DNA from 2 places in the Enterobacter vonholyi genome. Region 2 is predicted to be linked to the other one. Evidence: predicted binding sites of a transcription regulator. Region 2 holds the regulator's gene; the other holds the start of a gene.

Region 1 (7,593 bases), 1.5 Mb from region 2:
ATGGGAGAGTGAACATGTGGCAGGCTATCAGTCATCTTTTACGTGAGCAGCTGGGTGAAGGTGAAATTGAACTGCGTAACGAACTGCCAGGCGGTGAGATCCACGCCGCGTGGCATTTACGCTACGCAGGGCGCGATCTTTTCGTTAAATGCGATGAACGAGAGCTGCTTCCGATATTTACCGCCGAAGCCGATCAGCTGGAGCTGTTGTCGCGCAGTAAAACGGTGACGGTCCCACAGGTTCTGGCCGTAGGTAGCGACCGCGATTACAGTTTCCTGGTGATGGAGTACCTCCCCGCCCGTCCGCTGGACGCGCATAATGCATTCATTCTTGGCCAGCAGCTAGCGCGCCTCCATCAGTGGAGCGACCAGCCGCAGTTTGGGCTCGATTTTGACAACGACCTCTCCACCACGCCACAACCCAATGCCTGGCAGCGTCGCTGGTCGACTTTTTTTGCCGAGCAGCGCATTGGCTGGCAGCTTGAACTTGCCGCCGAAAAAGGGCTGGAATTTGGCAATATTGATGCCATCGTCGAGCACGTGCAGCAGCGCCTGGCCTCCCACCAGCCTCAGGCGTCTCTGCTCCACGGCGATTTGTGGTCCGATAACTGCGCGCTGGGTCCCAACGGCCCCTACATCTTTGACCCGGCCTGCTACTGGGGTGACAGAGAGTGCGATCTTGCCATGCTGCCGCTTCATCCGGAGCAGCCGCCGCAGATATACGACGGATACCAGTCTGTTTCCCCCCTGCCGCCCGGTTTTCTCGACCGGCAGCCGGTGTATCAGCTTTATACCCTGATGAACCGAGCCATTCTTTTTGGCGGAGAACACCTTGTTAACGCGCAGCGGGCACTTGAGCGTATGCTTGCCGCCTGAGACGCGAACGGGTGGCTATGCAGCCACCCGTGTCGCTTACAGAAAACCGAGCAGTGAGAAGAAGAAATATCCCGCCACAATGATAATCACGGGAAGAATATAGAGCGGGAAAATTTGCAGGAAAATGGTGTGACGCGGCACAACAATGCGGGATTCAATCTGCTCCCGACTCATGCCTTCCGGGCCTTTGGCCTGCTCCAGAATCAACTGATCCTCAACGCCTTCGCGTAAAAAGCGCGTCTGACGGCTCATTCGCGCCCCAGAGGCCTGCAGTGCCAGCGCGACAAAGATCAGGGCGTATATCACCCAAAAGCCGATATTCAGCTGTTGATGAAAATCCGGGGTGGGTGAGTTAAACCAGAAGACATTCAAAAATGGCGTATTGAAACGCATCATCTCAATCATAACATGCGCAAAATCAAGCATTACCGCATTGATACCCGGCTGTTTTTCGCTGTGGTCGTACATAAATTTGAGTACAGAAATCAGCGTAGAAATGACGGCAGGAATAAAAATCACCCAGCCTGCAATACGTTTTAAGACCGCAATGCGTCCAGCTTGTTGATACGTCATCAGTTCCTCTTCATAAAGACGCGTTATTTGTGCCTAAGTCTACCTGCTGGTCATCAATTTCGCCCGCTCTTTAAAAGCAATATGCTAAATTGCAGATTGTGCTTAGCACTTATCGTCTGTCGTACACCCTGGATAAGGAGACGTTGTGATGTCGACACCGCGCCAAATACTTGCCGCAATTTTTGACATGGATGGATTACTGATCGATTCCGAACCGCTGTGGGATCGCGCCGAACTGGACGTTATGGCCAGCCTGGGCGTGGATATCAGCCGCCGTAATGAACTACCCGATACGCTGGGCCTGCGCATCGACATGGTGGTTGACCTGTGGTTTGCCCAACAGCCGTGGACTGGACCGGGGCGAGACGAGGTGACCGCACGCATTATCAGCCGTGCCATTTCGCTGGTGGAAGAGAACAAGCCGCTGCTGCCCGGCGTACGTGAGGCCGTCGCGCTGTGTAAAGCCCAGGGGCTGAAGGTCGGACTGGCCTCGGCTTCACCGCTGCATATGCTGGAAAAAGTGCTCGTCATGTTTGAACTGCGCGACAGTTTCGACGCGCTGGCGTCCGCTGAAAAATTGCCTTACAGCAAGCCGCACCCGCAGGTCTATCTAGACTGCGCCGCTAAGCTCGGCCTGGATCCCCTCAACTGCGTTGCGCTGGAAGACTCCGTTAACGGCATGGTCGCCTCTAAAGCCGCGCGGATGCGCTCCATTGTGGTGCCTGCGGAAGAAGGACGCCACGATCCCCGGTTTGCCCTCGCCGATGTGAAGCTAAATTCACTGGCAGAACTCACGGCGCATCATCTGCAGGGCGGTTAACGCCCTCCTCCGGTTTGTGACAAACAGTTACACCGTCACCTCTTCCGCCTACTGTATAAAAACCCTATACTGTATGAATTGACAGTTTTGTGGGTTTTATCATGACGGCGGAAGGCCACCTGCTTTTTTCAATCGCGTGCGCAGTATTTGCCAAAAACGCTGAACTTACCCCCGTGCTGGCACAGGGGGACTGGTGGCATATTGTTCCTTCCGCCGTATTGACCTGTCTGCTGCCCGACATCGACCACCCCAAGTCCTTCCTGGGACAGCGCCTGAAGTGGGTGTCTAAACCCATCGCCCGCGCGTTCGGCCACCGGGGGTTTACGCACAGCCTGCTGGCCGTGTTTGGCCTGCTGACGCTGTTCTATTTAAAAGTGCCCGAAAGCTGGATCGTCCCCGCTGACGCTATCCAGGGGATGGTGCTGGGCTATTTAAGCCATATCCTTGCCGATATGCTGACGCCTGCGGGCGTGCCGCTACTTTGGCCCTGCCGCTGGCGTTTCCGTTTTCCCATCCTTGCGCCGCAAAAAGGTAACCAGCTTGAGCGGGTATTGTGCATGGCGCTGTTTGCTTACGCCGTCTGGATGCCGCAAACGTTGCCCGAAAACAGTGCAGTCCGCTGGTCTTCCCAGATGATTAATTCGCTGCAATTTCAGTTTAATCGCTTTATTCATCACCAGATTGAACAGTAAACCAACAAATTTATCCCATTTGTCATAACCCATTCCATTTGGATATAAGCGCTACATCACACTTCTGCTAACCTTCCGCCAACAGGATCGGTAAAAACCGACCCGATAATAAATCAGGAGAACGGGGATGAATTTTCCACTCATCGCGAACGTCGTTGTGTTCGCTGTATTGCTATTGCTTCTCGCGCAGGCGCGCCACAAACAGTGGAGCCTGGCGAAAAAGGTGCTGGTTGGTCTGGCCATGGGTGTCGTATTTGGTCTGGCATTACAGGCAATTTATGGCTCCGATAATCCAGTTCTTAAAGATTCCATTCAGTGGTTCAACATCGTCGGTAACGGCTATGTCCAGCTGCTGCAGATGATCGTTATGCCGCTGGTGTTCGCCTCTATTCTGAGCGCCGTTGCCCGCCTGCATAACGCGACTCAGCTGGGAAAAATCAGCTTCCTGACCATAGGTACGCTGCTGTTCACCACGCTGATTGCCGCGCTGGTGGGTGTGCTGGTCACCAACCTGTTTGGCCTGACCGCAGAAGGCCTGGTTCAGGGTACCGCTGAAACGGCGCGTCTGACCGCGATTCAAACCAACTACGTTGGTAAAGTGGCTGATCTGACCGTGCCGCAGATGGTGCTCTCCTTCATTCCGAAGAACCCGTTTGCTGACCTGACCGGTGCGAGCCCAACCTCGATCATCAGCGTGGTTATTTTCGCCGCGTTCCTGGGCGTAGCGGCGTTGAAGCTGCTGAAAGACGACGCGCCTAAAGGCGAACGCGTGCTGACCGCGATTGATACCCTGCAAAGCTGGGTGATGAAGCTGGTACGTCTGGTGATGCAGCTGACCCCGTACGGCGTGCTGGCGCTGATGACCAAAGTGGTTGCCGGCTCTAACCTGCAGGACATCATCAAGCTGGGCAGCTTCGTTGTCGCCTCTTATCTGGGCCTGGGCATTATGTTCGTGGTGCACGGCATCTTGCTGGGCGTGAACGGCGTCAGCCCGCTGAAGTACTTCCGTAAAGTCTGGCCGGTACTGACCTTTGCCTTCACCAGCCGCTCCAGCGCCGCGTCTATCCCGCTGAACGTGGAAGCGCAGACCCGTCGTCTGGGCGTGCCTGAATCCATCGCCAGCTTCTCTGCCTCCTTTGGTGCTACCATTGGTCAGAACGGCTGTGCGGGTCTGTACCCGGCGATGCTGGCGGTGATGGTTGCTCCTACAGTCGGCATCAACCCACTTGATCCGGTCTGGATCGCCACGCTGGTCGGGATTGTTACCGTAAGCTCCGCAGGCGTTGCGGGTGTTGGCGGTGGCGCAACCTTCGCCGCGCTGATTGTGCTGCCTGCGCTGGGTCTGCCCGTGACGCTGGTCGCCCTGCTGATCTCCGTTGAACCGCTGATCGACATGGGTCGTACCGCGCTGAACGTGAGCGGCTCCATGACCGCCGGCACGCTGACCAGCCAGTGGCTGAAGCAGACCGACAAAACGATTCTGGAAAGTGAAGACGACGCCGAGCTGGCGCACCGTTAATCACCGTCTGAAATAAAAAAACCGCCTGATGGCGGTTTTTTTATGGCTGTTATTCCTCAACCTCTTCATCCTGGCGGATCTGCATCGCCCATCGCTGCGCTGACTCCGGCACCGTAAAGGTGGGTGAGCGACGGAAATGTTCGCCGATCAGCACAAAGGCCACGTATTTCCCCCGCAGCAGCCAGACATCGCGAAAACCCTCCACTTTCAGGGCATGGTCAGGCGGCGCGGGCTCAACGCGGGGCACATAGCTAATTACCTGGCGGTTTTGTTGACGAAGAGGTTTCATAAGCGACTGGTTCACTAAAGCAAATTCTTGAAGCAGGAAAACTCTATGATAGCCGATCCTGCTGCCTTCCGTCGCGCCCCGAGTGGGTGAGAGGGCTCCTTTCGTTAATCACGTCATATGAAAACTCTTAGTTCGCGAGCCATCTCGCGACATTGTTCTATCCTTAATAGGGTTTTTAGCAATGGATAAAGGAGAAGCGTGCAATGTCGAACAAAGATAAAACACATCAATCACCGATTCATGGCACTGAAGAATCTCAACCGGGTATGGACTCTCTCGCCCCTGCTGACGGCTCTCACCGCCCCTCGCCTGGCCCTTCCGCGCCGGGAGAACAGCCTACCGCACCGGGAAGCATGAAATCGCCGGATACGGGAAACGAGAAGCTGAAATCTCTTGAGCCACACCGTAAAGGCGGCGAAGGTTTTGCGCTCACCACCAATCAGGGCGTACGCATTGCTGACGATCAGAACTCCCTTCGCGCAGGCGCGCGCGGGCCTACCCTGCTGGAAGACTTTATCCTGCGGGAAAAAATTACCCACTTCGACCACGAGCGGATACCGGAACGTATCGTCCACGCGCGCGGTTCCGCTGCGCACGGCTACTTCCAGCCCTATAAGAGTCTGAAAGCGATCACTAAAGCGGATTTCCTCTCCGACCCGGATAAAATCACCCCGGTGTTTGTGCGTTTCTCCACCGTGCAGGGCGGTGCGGGGTCGGCAGATACCGTCCGGGATATCCGCGGCTTTGCCACCAAATTTTATACCGAAGAGGGGATTTTCGATCTGGTCGGCAACAACACCCCGGTGTTCTTCATTCAGGATGCGCATAAATTTCCTGACTTTGTCCATGCGGTAAAACCGGAGCCCCACTGGGCCATACCGCAGGGACAAAGTGCGCACGACACCTTCTGGGACTACGTCTCCCTGCAGCCTGAAACCTTGCACAACGTGATGTGGGCGATGTCAGACCGCGGCATTCCACGCAGCTACCGCACCATGGAAGGGTTTGGCATCCACACCTTCCGGATGATCAACGCCGAGGGGAAAGCCACGTTTGTGCGCTTCCACTGGAAGCCGGTAGCGGGTAAAGCCTCGCTGGTGTGGGACGAGGCGCAGAAGCTGACCGGGCGCGATCCGGACTTCCATCGCCGCGAGCTGTGGGAGTCCATTGAAGCGGGCGACTTCCCGGAGTACGAGCTGGGTCTGCAGCTCATCCCGGAAGAGGACGAATTTAAGTTCGATTTCGATCTTCTGGACCCGACGAAGCTGATCCCGGAAGAGCTGGTACCGGTGCAGCTGGTAGGTAAAATGGTGCTCAACCGCAACCCGGATAATTTCTTTGCCGAAAACGAGCAGGCCGCGTTCCACCCGGGGCATATCGTGCCGGGGCTGGACTTCACCAACGATCCGCTCCTTCAGGGACGCCTGTTCTCCTATACCGATACGCAGATCAGCCGACTCGGCGGGCCGAACTTCCACGAAATTCCGATTAACCGCCCAACCTGCCCGTACCATAACTTCCAGCGCGACGGGATGCACCGTCAGGATATTGATACCAACCCGGCTAACTATGAGCCGAACTCCATCAACGATAACTGGCCGCGTGAAACCCCTCCCGGGCCGAAACGCGGTGGCTTCGAATCGTACCAGGAGCGTATCGATGGCAACAAAATTCGCGAGCGTAGCCCCTCGTACGGCGAATATTACGCCCACCCTCGCCTGTTCTGGAACAGCCAGACGCCGATTGAGCAACAGCACATCATCGGCGGCTTCAGCTTTGAGCTGAGCAAAGTGGTGCGCACCTACATCCGCGAGCGGGTAGTCGATCAGCTGGCGCATATTGATATTCAGCTAGCCCAGAGCGTTGCGGATAACCTGGGCATTACGCTGACCGACGAGCAGCGCAATCTTGCCCCGCCGAAAGAGGTTAACGGGGTGAAAAAAGATCCGTCTCTGAGCCTGTATGCGGTGCCGGGCGGCTCGATTAAAGGCCGCGTGGTCGCCGTTCTGCTGAACGACAAAACCCGCGCCAGCGACGTGCTGGGAATTATGCAGGCGCTTAAAACCCAGGGCGTGCATGCCAAACTGCTCTATTCCCGCATGGGTGAAGTGACGGCCGACGATGGTTCTGTGCTGCCGGTCGCGGCGACCTTTGCCGGTGCGCCATCGCTGACCGTCGATGCGGTAATTGTGCCGGGCGGGGATATTGCCAGCCTGCTGACCAACGGCGACGCCGTCTATTATCTGCTGGAAGCCTATAAGCACCTGAAGCCGATCGCGCTGTCCGGCGACGCGCGACAGTTTAAGGCGCAGCTGAAGGTTGCCGATCAGGGTGAGGACGGCATTGTCGAGGGAGATAACGTTGACGATGCCTTTATGACGAAGCTGTTTGTTTTGCTCGCCGCGCACCGCGTCTGGTCGCGAAGCAGCAAGATTGACCAGATACCGGCGTAAAAAAAGCCGGGTGGCGCTTGCGCTTACCCGGCCTACATTCGATTGGTTTTGTAGGCCCGGTAAGGTAAAGCCGCCACCGGGCTTTATTTCAAAGATCCCCGAACGTCCCCAAACGATACCCTCGCTCGGCAATCGCGTATTTCAACGACGGCGACGTCAGGACATCCAGCTCCGCCAGGCGCGGCCAGCAGTAGGCGCTTTTATGCACGGTGTTATCGACAAAGGCAGGATGCGCCATGACCTCCAGCGACCGTTCCCCTCGCGCGGCGGAATCATCCAGCACCTTCAGGAACAGCGCGTCGTCAATCTCGTCGCCGTAAAATGCGCTGCTGAACCCCTCTGTGGTGGTGACAGCGCAGTCCGGCAATCCGC
Region 2 (7,593 bases):
GACGGCAAAATGACCGTCACATCATCGTCAGGTTTTGCCTTTGCCAGCAGCGCGGGGTTGATTAATGCCCCACTGCCATAGCTCCCGGAGGCAACGCCAGTGCCACCCATTGCGTCGCTTCGTGATTCTGTCCAGGTATTGGCTGCTCCCGCCTGATTTGCCATAAACAAGGAAACAGCGATACTAACCACCGAAAATTTAAAATTTTTTTTCACAGTATGCCCGTTATAGTCTGTTATGAAATAACCCCTGTCTGTTATCACCCAAACAGGAACGAACTATTGCTGTGAATAAGTAGTAAAAGACCCGCTATTTCTATCCCTAAGTAAAACTCCCTTACGGCCTGTTATATTTTGTGACGGCCCTCAATATTTATAGAAGAGGAAATTATTTTTTCCCAGGTTTTCCATCATGCGGTCCAAAAAACTGGGGCGGGTGGTCTACCCAGCGATCCTCTCGGGTAGCGGCATAAACCGGGTTAAGCGGATAGTATATGCGGTTATGCTTCTTGTTAGCCTCGCCAACGACCAGGAGCCGAACCTCGTCGTCCGTGTTGTTGATAAAGGTATGACAGATGCCGGTACCGGCGGGAAAACCTACGCTGTCGCCAGGCTCCAGCTTCCACAAGTAGCCATTAATCCAGGCGTCAGGGTGGCCTTCAAGCACGTAAATAAACTCTTCTTCGTCGCTCTCCGCATGCGGATAGGACGTCCTGCGCCCAGGCGGCAGGCGCTCATGATGGATACCAATACGCCCGAGCCCAAGCTTTCGAGCCAACGGGGCGCCGATAGAAAAAAGCTCATCGCTATCTGGATAGGTCGAATCATCCGCGACTTCTACGTCGCGCCAGTGCCGAATACAGTCAGGTTTTTTCATTGTTTATTTCCCGGTTTGTAATGGGTCAGGTATAGCACAGACTGGTGGATCTCGGCGTTTTTACCAGAACATGATAAAGTGAGGGTTTTCCGTCCTATAACATCCGGGGTGCTACATGGATAAGTCCACAAAAGAGCTGTTAGCGCAGGCCGAAAAGCTGTGTGCGCAACGCAATGTGCGCCTGACTCCGCAGCGCCTTGAAGTATTACGCCTGATGAGCCTGCAGCAGGGTGCCATCAGCGCCTACGATCTGCTCGACCTGCTCCGCGAAAGCGAGCCGCAGGCAAAGCCGCCGACGGTCTATCGCGCTCTGGATTTCCTGCTTGAACAAGGGTTCGTGCACAAGGTGGAATCCACCAACAGCTATGTGCTGTGCCATCTGTTCGATCAGCCCACCCACACATCGGCTATGTTTATCTGTGACCGCTGCGGCGTGGTGAAAGAAGAGGCTGCGGAAGGCGTGGAAGACATTATGCATACGCTGGCAGCGAAAATGGGGTTTGCCCTGCGTCATAACGTGATTGAGGCGCACGGGCTCTGTTCCGCGTGCGTGGAGGTGGAAGCCTGTCGCCATCAGGACGCGTGTCAGCACGACCACTCTATCCTGGTGAAGAAAAAGCCGCGTTAACGGCAAAAGAAAAGGCGGCCTGGAGCCGCCCTGTGGGTTATTCAGCGTTACCAGCGGTAGTCGTTACGGGTTTCCCAGTCTTTGACTTCGTTTTCCGCCTGATCTTTCGCGTAGCCGTAACGTTCCTGAATTTTACCGACAAGCTGATCGCGTTTACCTTCAATGACGGTCATATCGTCATCAGTCAGCTTACCCCACTTTTCTTTCGCTTTACCTTTGAACTGCTTCCAGTTGCCGCCGATTTCGTCTTTATTCATCATCGTGTCCTCTTAGTTAAGCGTCGGGTCGTAACGTCCGTTACGTTCTTTTCTGCTGGACGTGATAATTATTGTAGTTAAGGATTCCGTAGTTAATTTCATATTCGGAATCTTTAACCGTCACGATATATCGTGGCGCGAAGAGAACCAGGTATCGTTTTGCCAGTGGCGGTGCCAGATAAACGCCAGCGATAACCCGCGCAGCGAGAGGAAGACGGCCAGGGCCAGCCACAAACCGTGATTACCCAGCCAGGGAAGCGTTAGCAGCGTCAGACCAAACCCTGCCGCCGCGACCGCCATGCTGTTGCGCATTTCCGCTCCGCGCGTCGCACCAATAAACATGCCGTCCAGCAGATAACACCAGACGCCGACCACCGGTAAGATGACTTGCCAGAGGAGATAGTGACTCGCCAACTCGCGCAGAGCAGGTATAGACGTCAGCAATGCAACGATCTGCTCACCAAAGCAGGCGTAAACCAGACCAAAGGCCAGCGCCACCAGTCCCGACTGACGGCAGGCTGCCCGCCAGACATCCCGAAGCTGCCCGCTTTCTCGCGCACCGTACGCCTGCCCGGAATGCGCTTCAACCGCGTAGGCAAAACCGTCCAGCGCATAGGCGGTAAAGGTCAGAAGCGTCATCAATATCGCGTTGACCGCCACGATTTCTGGCCCCAGTCGAGCCCCGAAAACCGTCAGCGCGCCGAAGCAGAGCTGAAGAAGCAGCGAGCGCAGCATGATGTCACGGTTGAGGGCCAGCAGCTTACGGATATTGCCGCGCCATGCGGTTTTGAGCAGCGCCAGTGAGATCCCGCGCATCGACAGCACGCGCCAGACCATCCACAAGCCAATGATAAAGGTCCCGTATTCGGCAATCGCCGTCGCTAGCGCCGCGCCCCGCACGTTCATATGCAGGCCCATCACCAGCCAGATATCCAGCACAATGTTGAGAAGGTTGCCCACCACCAGCAAAATCACTGGCGCCCGGGCATACTGAACGCCCAGTAGCCACCCCAGCAGAACCAGGTTAGCCAGCGACGCTGGCGCGCTGAGCCACCGGATTTCAAGGAAACGTCGCGCCTGATCCAGTACCGCCTCGCTGCCGCCAACGATATGAAGCGCAAGATCGATCAGGGGTGTCCGCAATACAACGATTAATGCACCCGCGCCAAGCGCGAGTATCAGCGGCTGCACCAGCGCGCGCGCCAGACGCAGCGGATCTTTCGCACCATAAGCCTGTGCGGTAAGACCGGTGGTGCTCATGCGTAAAAAGAGCAACAGCATAAACAGGAAGCTGGTTGCCGTCGCGCCAATCGCCACGCCGCCAAGATAAACTGATGAATCAAGATGGCCTATAACGGCAGTATCAACCAGTCCCAGTAAAGGCACGGTAATATTGGAGAAAATCATCGGCAGGGCAAGACGCCACAATGCCTTATCTGATGCCGTCAGTAGTGACATGCGAAATACCGGGAAAGGTAGATGAACAGGCTACAGCGGAAGCGTAGCCTGTCAGGAAGAGATTACAGCCATTCACCGTTACGAATCACGCCTACTGCCAGACCTTCGATAGAGAAGTTCTGTTCGCGGAGATCGACCACAATTGGGGTGAACTCGTTGTTTTCAGGCAGCAACTGAACGGTGTTACCCTGTTTTTTCAGACGTTTGACGGTGACTTCATCGTCAATGCGCGCGACAACCACCTGGCCGTTACGCACATCCTGCGTTTTATGTACCGCAAGCAGATCGCCGTCAAGAATACCGATGTCTTTCATCGACATGCCGCTAACGCGCAGCAGAAAATCAGCGCTCGGCTTGAACATGGCTGGATCGACCTGGTAATGACCTTCAATATGCTGCTGTGCCAGTAAAGGCTCACCGGCAGCAACACGACCTACCAGCGGAATGCCCGTCTCTTCTTCTACTAGCAGTCGGATACCGCGTGACGCGCCTGATACAATCTCAATCACGCCTTTACGCGCCAGCGCTTTCAGGTGTTCTTCGGCAGCATTCGGAGAACGGAAACCCAGACGCTGCGCGATTTCCGCACGCGTAGGTGGCATACCCGTCTGGCCGATATGATCCCGGATGAGATCAAACACCTCTTGCTGCCTGGTCGTTAACGCTTTCATTCCGCCCCCTGGGTGTATATACAGTTATGCTGTGAGTATATACAGTCAAAGGCGATTTTGGAACCAAAAACTGCACAAAAAACCAGGGACTTAATTATTCCTCGAGGCTCATCGGAAATGTGACCAAAGCAGCGTGACCCAGGTGATAACGGCAGTGATAATCGCCAGTAACACGGCAGCAGATCCCATGTCTTTTGCGCGGCCAGAAAGCTCATGGAAATCGGAACCGATGCGATCCACAACGGCCTCAATAGCGCTATTAAGAATTTCCACTATCATCACCAGAAGTACGGAACCGATAAGAAGTACGCGGGTAATAGCATCAACATCAAGGAAACAGGCGACGATCACCGCGATGATAGCGGCGACGCCCTCCTGGCGAAACGCGGCCTCGTTGGCCCATGCGGCACGGAAACCTTTCCATGAATAGCCGGCGGCTTTGATGATACGTGTTAACCCAGTGGTATTATTGGCCATTAAAAGAACCTTTTTAAAAAAGAGCGTCAGTAACAGGAGCCGTAGCGCGTTTCGCTACAGCCTGAAGTATGACGGGTAACAACAGAAATTTTGCGCGCTTTCTGTTATCCTTGCGCCGCAATTGCATTATTAACCAGAGGCTTTACATCGTTTATGTCCGGCTGGCCACGAATTTACTACAAATTACTTAATTTACCATTAAGCATCCTGGTAAAAAGCAAGTCTATCCCAGCAGAACCCGCGCTGGAACTGGGGCTCGATACGTCGCGTCCCATTATGTACGTTTTGCCTTATAACTCGAAGGCTGACTTACTGACGCTTCGCGCCCAGTGTCTGGCGCATGACTTACCAGATCCGCTTGAACCGCTGGAAGTTGACGGTACGCTGCTGCCGCGCTACGTGTTCATCCACGGCGGGCCGCGCGTGTTTACCTATTACACGCCGAAAGAAGAGTCCATCAAGCTGTTCCATGACTATCTCGACCTGCACCGCAGCAACCCCGATCTGGATGTGCAGATGGTGCCGGTATCGGTGATGTTTGGTCGTCGTCCGGGCCGCGAAAAAGGTGAAGAGAACCCGCCGCTGCGCATGCTTAACGGCATCCAGAAGTTCTTTGCGGTCTCCTGGCTGGGACGCGACAGCTTTGTACGTTTCTCCCCTTCCGTTTCGCTGCGTCGCATGGCGGACGAGCACGGCACCGACAAGATCATCGCGCAAAAACTGGCGCGCGTAGCGCGTATGCACTTCGCTCGTCAGCGCCTCGCTGCCGTAGGGCCACGCCTCCCGGCGCGTCAGGATCTGTTCAACAAGCTGCTGGCTTCCAAAGCGATTGCCCGCGCCGTTGAAGATGAAGCGCGCAGCAAGAAAATTTCGCATGAGAAAGCTCAGCAGAACGCCATTGCGCTGATGGAAGAGATTGCAGCGAACTTCTCTTACGAGATGATTCGCCTTTCCGATCGTATCCTCGGCTTTACGTGGAACCGCCTCTATCAGGGCATCAACGTCCATAACGCCGAGCGCGTGCGTCAGCTGGCGCATGATGGCCATGAGATTGTCTATGTCCCCTGCCACCGCAGCCACATGGACTACCTGCTCCTTTCCTACGTGCTCTATCATCAGGGGCTGGTACCGCCGCACATTGCTGCCGGTATCAACCTGAATTTCTGGCCAGCAGGTCCGATTTTCCGCCGCCTGGGCGCGTTCTTTATTCGTCGTACCTTCAAGGGTAACAAGCTCTACTCCACCGTGTTCCGCGAGTATCTGGGCGAGCTGTTCAGCCGCGGCTATTCCGTGGAGTACTTCGTGGAGGGCGGGCGTTCCCGTACCGGTCGTCTGCTCGATCCGAAGACCGGCACGCTGTCGATGACCATCCAGGCCATGCTGCGCGGAGGTACCCGTCCGATCACGCTGGTGCCTATCTACATCGGCTACGAGCACGTGATGGAAGTGGGCACGTACGCGAAAGAGCTGCGTGGCGCGACCAAAGAGAAAGAGAGCCTGCCGCAGATGCTGCGCGGCTTGAGCAAGTTGCGCAATCTTGGTCAGGGCTACGTGAACTTCGGCGAGCCGATGCCGCTGATGACGTACCTGAACCATCACGTTCCGGAGTGGCGCGAGTCCATCGATCCTATCGAAGCGGTGCGTCCGGCCTGGCTGACGCCAACGGTTAACGGCATCGCGTCCGAGCTGATGGTGCGCATTAACAACGCCGGTGCGGCTAACGCCATGAACCTGTGCTGTACGGCGCTTCTGGCTTCGCGCCAGCGCTCGCTGACCCGTGAACAGCTCACAGAGCAGCTGGATTGCTATCTGGATATGATGCGTAACGTGCCGTATTCGGTTGATTCGACCGTACCTTCTGCGACCGCCAGTGAGCTTATCGATCACGCGCTTCAGATGAACAAGTTTGAAGTCGAAAAGGACACGATCGGCGACATCATCATTCTGCCGCGCGAGCAGGCGGTGCTGATGACCTACTACCGCAACAACATCACGCATATGCTGATGCTGCCGTCGCTCATGGCCGCCATTATTACCCAGCATCGTCATATCTCCCGTCAGGAGCTATTGCGCCATCTTGAGACCATCTATCCGATGCTGAAAGCGGAGCTGTTCCTGCGCTGGAGTAAGGATGAGCTGGCGACAGAACTGGATAAGATGACGGAAGAGATGCGTCGCCAGGGGCTGATCGCCGTTTCAAACGACGAGCTGCACATCAATCCGTCACGCTCCCGTACCCTGCAGCTGCTGGCGGCCGGTGCGCGTGAAACGCTGCAGCGCTACGCCATTACGTTCTGGCTGCTGAGTGCGAACCCGTCCATCAACCGCGGTACGCTGGAGAAAGAAAGCCGGACGCTGGCCCAGCGCCTGTCCGTTCTGCACGGCATTAACGCCCCTGAATTCTTCGACAAAGCAGTCTTTAGTTCTCTGGTACTGACGCTGCGTGATGAAGGCTTCATCAGCGATACAGGCGATGCCGAGCCGGAAGAGACGCTGAAGGTTTACCAGATGCTCGCAGAGCTGATTACCTCGGACGTGCGCTTGACGATTGAGAGCGCCACGCAGGGCGAGTGATGTTAAAAAGCCGGGTGATGGTTTCACCTGACCCGGCCTGACGTTCTGCATAATAAAAGGCCCGGTAAGCGTTAACGCTACCGGGCCTTTTTTTCTGCCTTGTTAAATCATTGCATTTAGCTGAGCAGCGTAAAGGCAATCATCCCGACAATCGCACCCGTCGTGCCGAGTATGGTTTCCATCAGCGTCCAGGTTTTCAGGGTTTGCGCTTCGGTGGCGCCGGTAAACTTACCGAACAGCCAGAAGCCGGCGTCGTTAACGTGAGAGACCACAATCGAACCGCCCGCGATACAGATAGAGAGCGCGGCCATCTGGGCACCGGAGTAGTTCAGCTGTTCAATCACCGGCATCACCAGACCCACGGCGGTTAAACACGCCACGGTGGCGGAACCCTGAATGATACGAACCGCCGCAGCCAACACAAAACAGGTTACCGCAATCGGCAGGCCCATCCCGGTCAGCGCTTCACCCAGAGCCGGGCCCACGCCGGAATCCACCAGCACCTGCTTGAACACGCCGCCGGCACCGATCACCAGCAGGATAATGCCCGCAGGCTGCAGCGCCGCACCGCAAATCTCCATCACCCGGTCTTTCGGCATCCCCTGACGCATCGCCAGGCCGTAAATCGCCACCAGACAGGCCACCAGGATCG

Evidence for each region. The regulator LexA, encoded in region 2, represses DNA repair genes until DNA is damaged. The targets are predictions, from matches to a motif close to TNCTGTATGTACATACAGNA.
Region 1: the regulator LexA is predicted to act here: its motif matches at 2,336-2,355, upstream of AB3N39_RS08510 (metal-dependent hydrolase).

Annotation. Positions count from the first base shown of each region.
Region 1 is NZ_CP162152.1:1,788,561-1,796,153, reverse strand. It holds gene AB3N39_RS08525 (fructosamine kinase family protein) at 15-875, shown strand; gene AB3N39_RS08520 (YniB family protein) at 912-1,448, opposite strand; gene hxpB (hexitol phosphatase HxpB) at 1,597-2,268, shown strand; gene AB3N39_RS08510 (metal-dependent hydrolase) at 2,370-2,960, shown strand; gene AB3N39_RS08505 (L-cystine transporter) at 3,088-4,479, shown strand; gene cedA (cell division activator CedA) at 4,529-4,768, opposite strand; gene katE (catalase HPII) at 4,972-7,221, shown strand; gene chbG (chitin disaccharide deacetylase) at 7,310-7,593, opposite strand, start outside.
Region 2 is NZ_CP162152.1:307,933-315,525, reverse strand. It holds gene AB3N39_RS01450 (conjugal transfer protein TraF) at 1-215, opposite strand, end outside; gene AB3N39_RS01445 (cupin domain-containing protein) at 388-876, opposite strand; gene zur (zinc uptake transcriptional repressor Zur) at 992-1,504, shown strand; gene AB3N39_RS01435 (CsbD family protein) at 1,552-1,761, opposite strand; gene dinF (MATE family efflux transporter DinF) at 1,882-3,219, opposite strand; gene lexA (transcriptional repressor LexA) at 3,282-3,890, opposite strand; gene AB3N39_RS01420 (diacylglycerol kinase) at 3,999-4,367, opposite strand; gene plsB (glycerol-3-phosphate 1-O-acyltransferase PlsB) at 4,521-6,941, shown strand; gene gntU (gluconate transporter) at 7,058-7,593, opposite strand, start outside.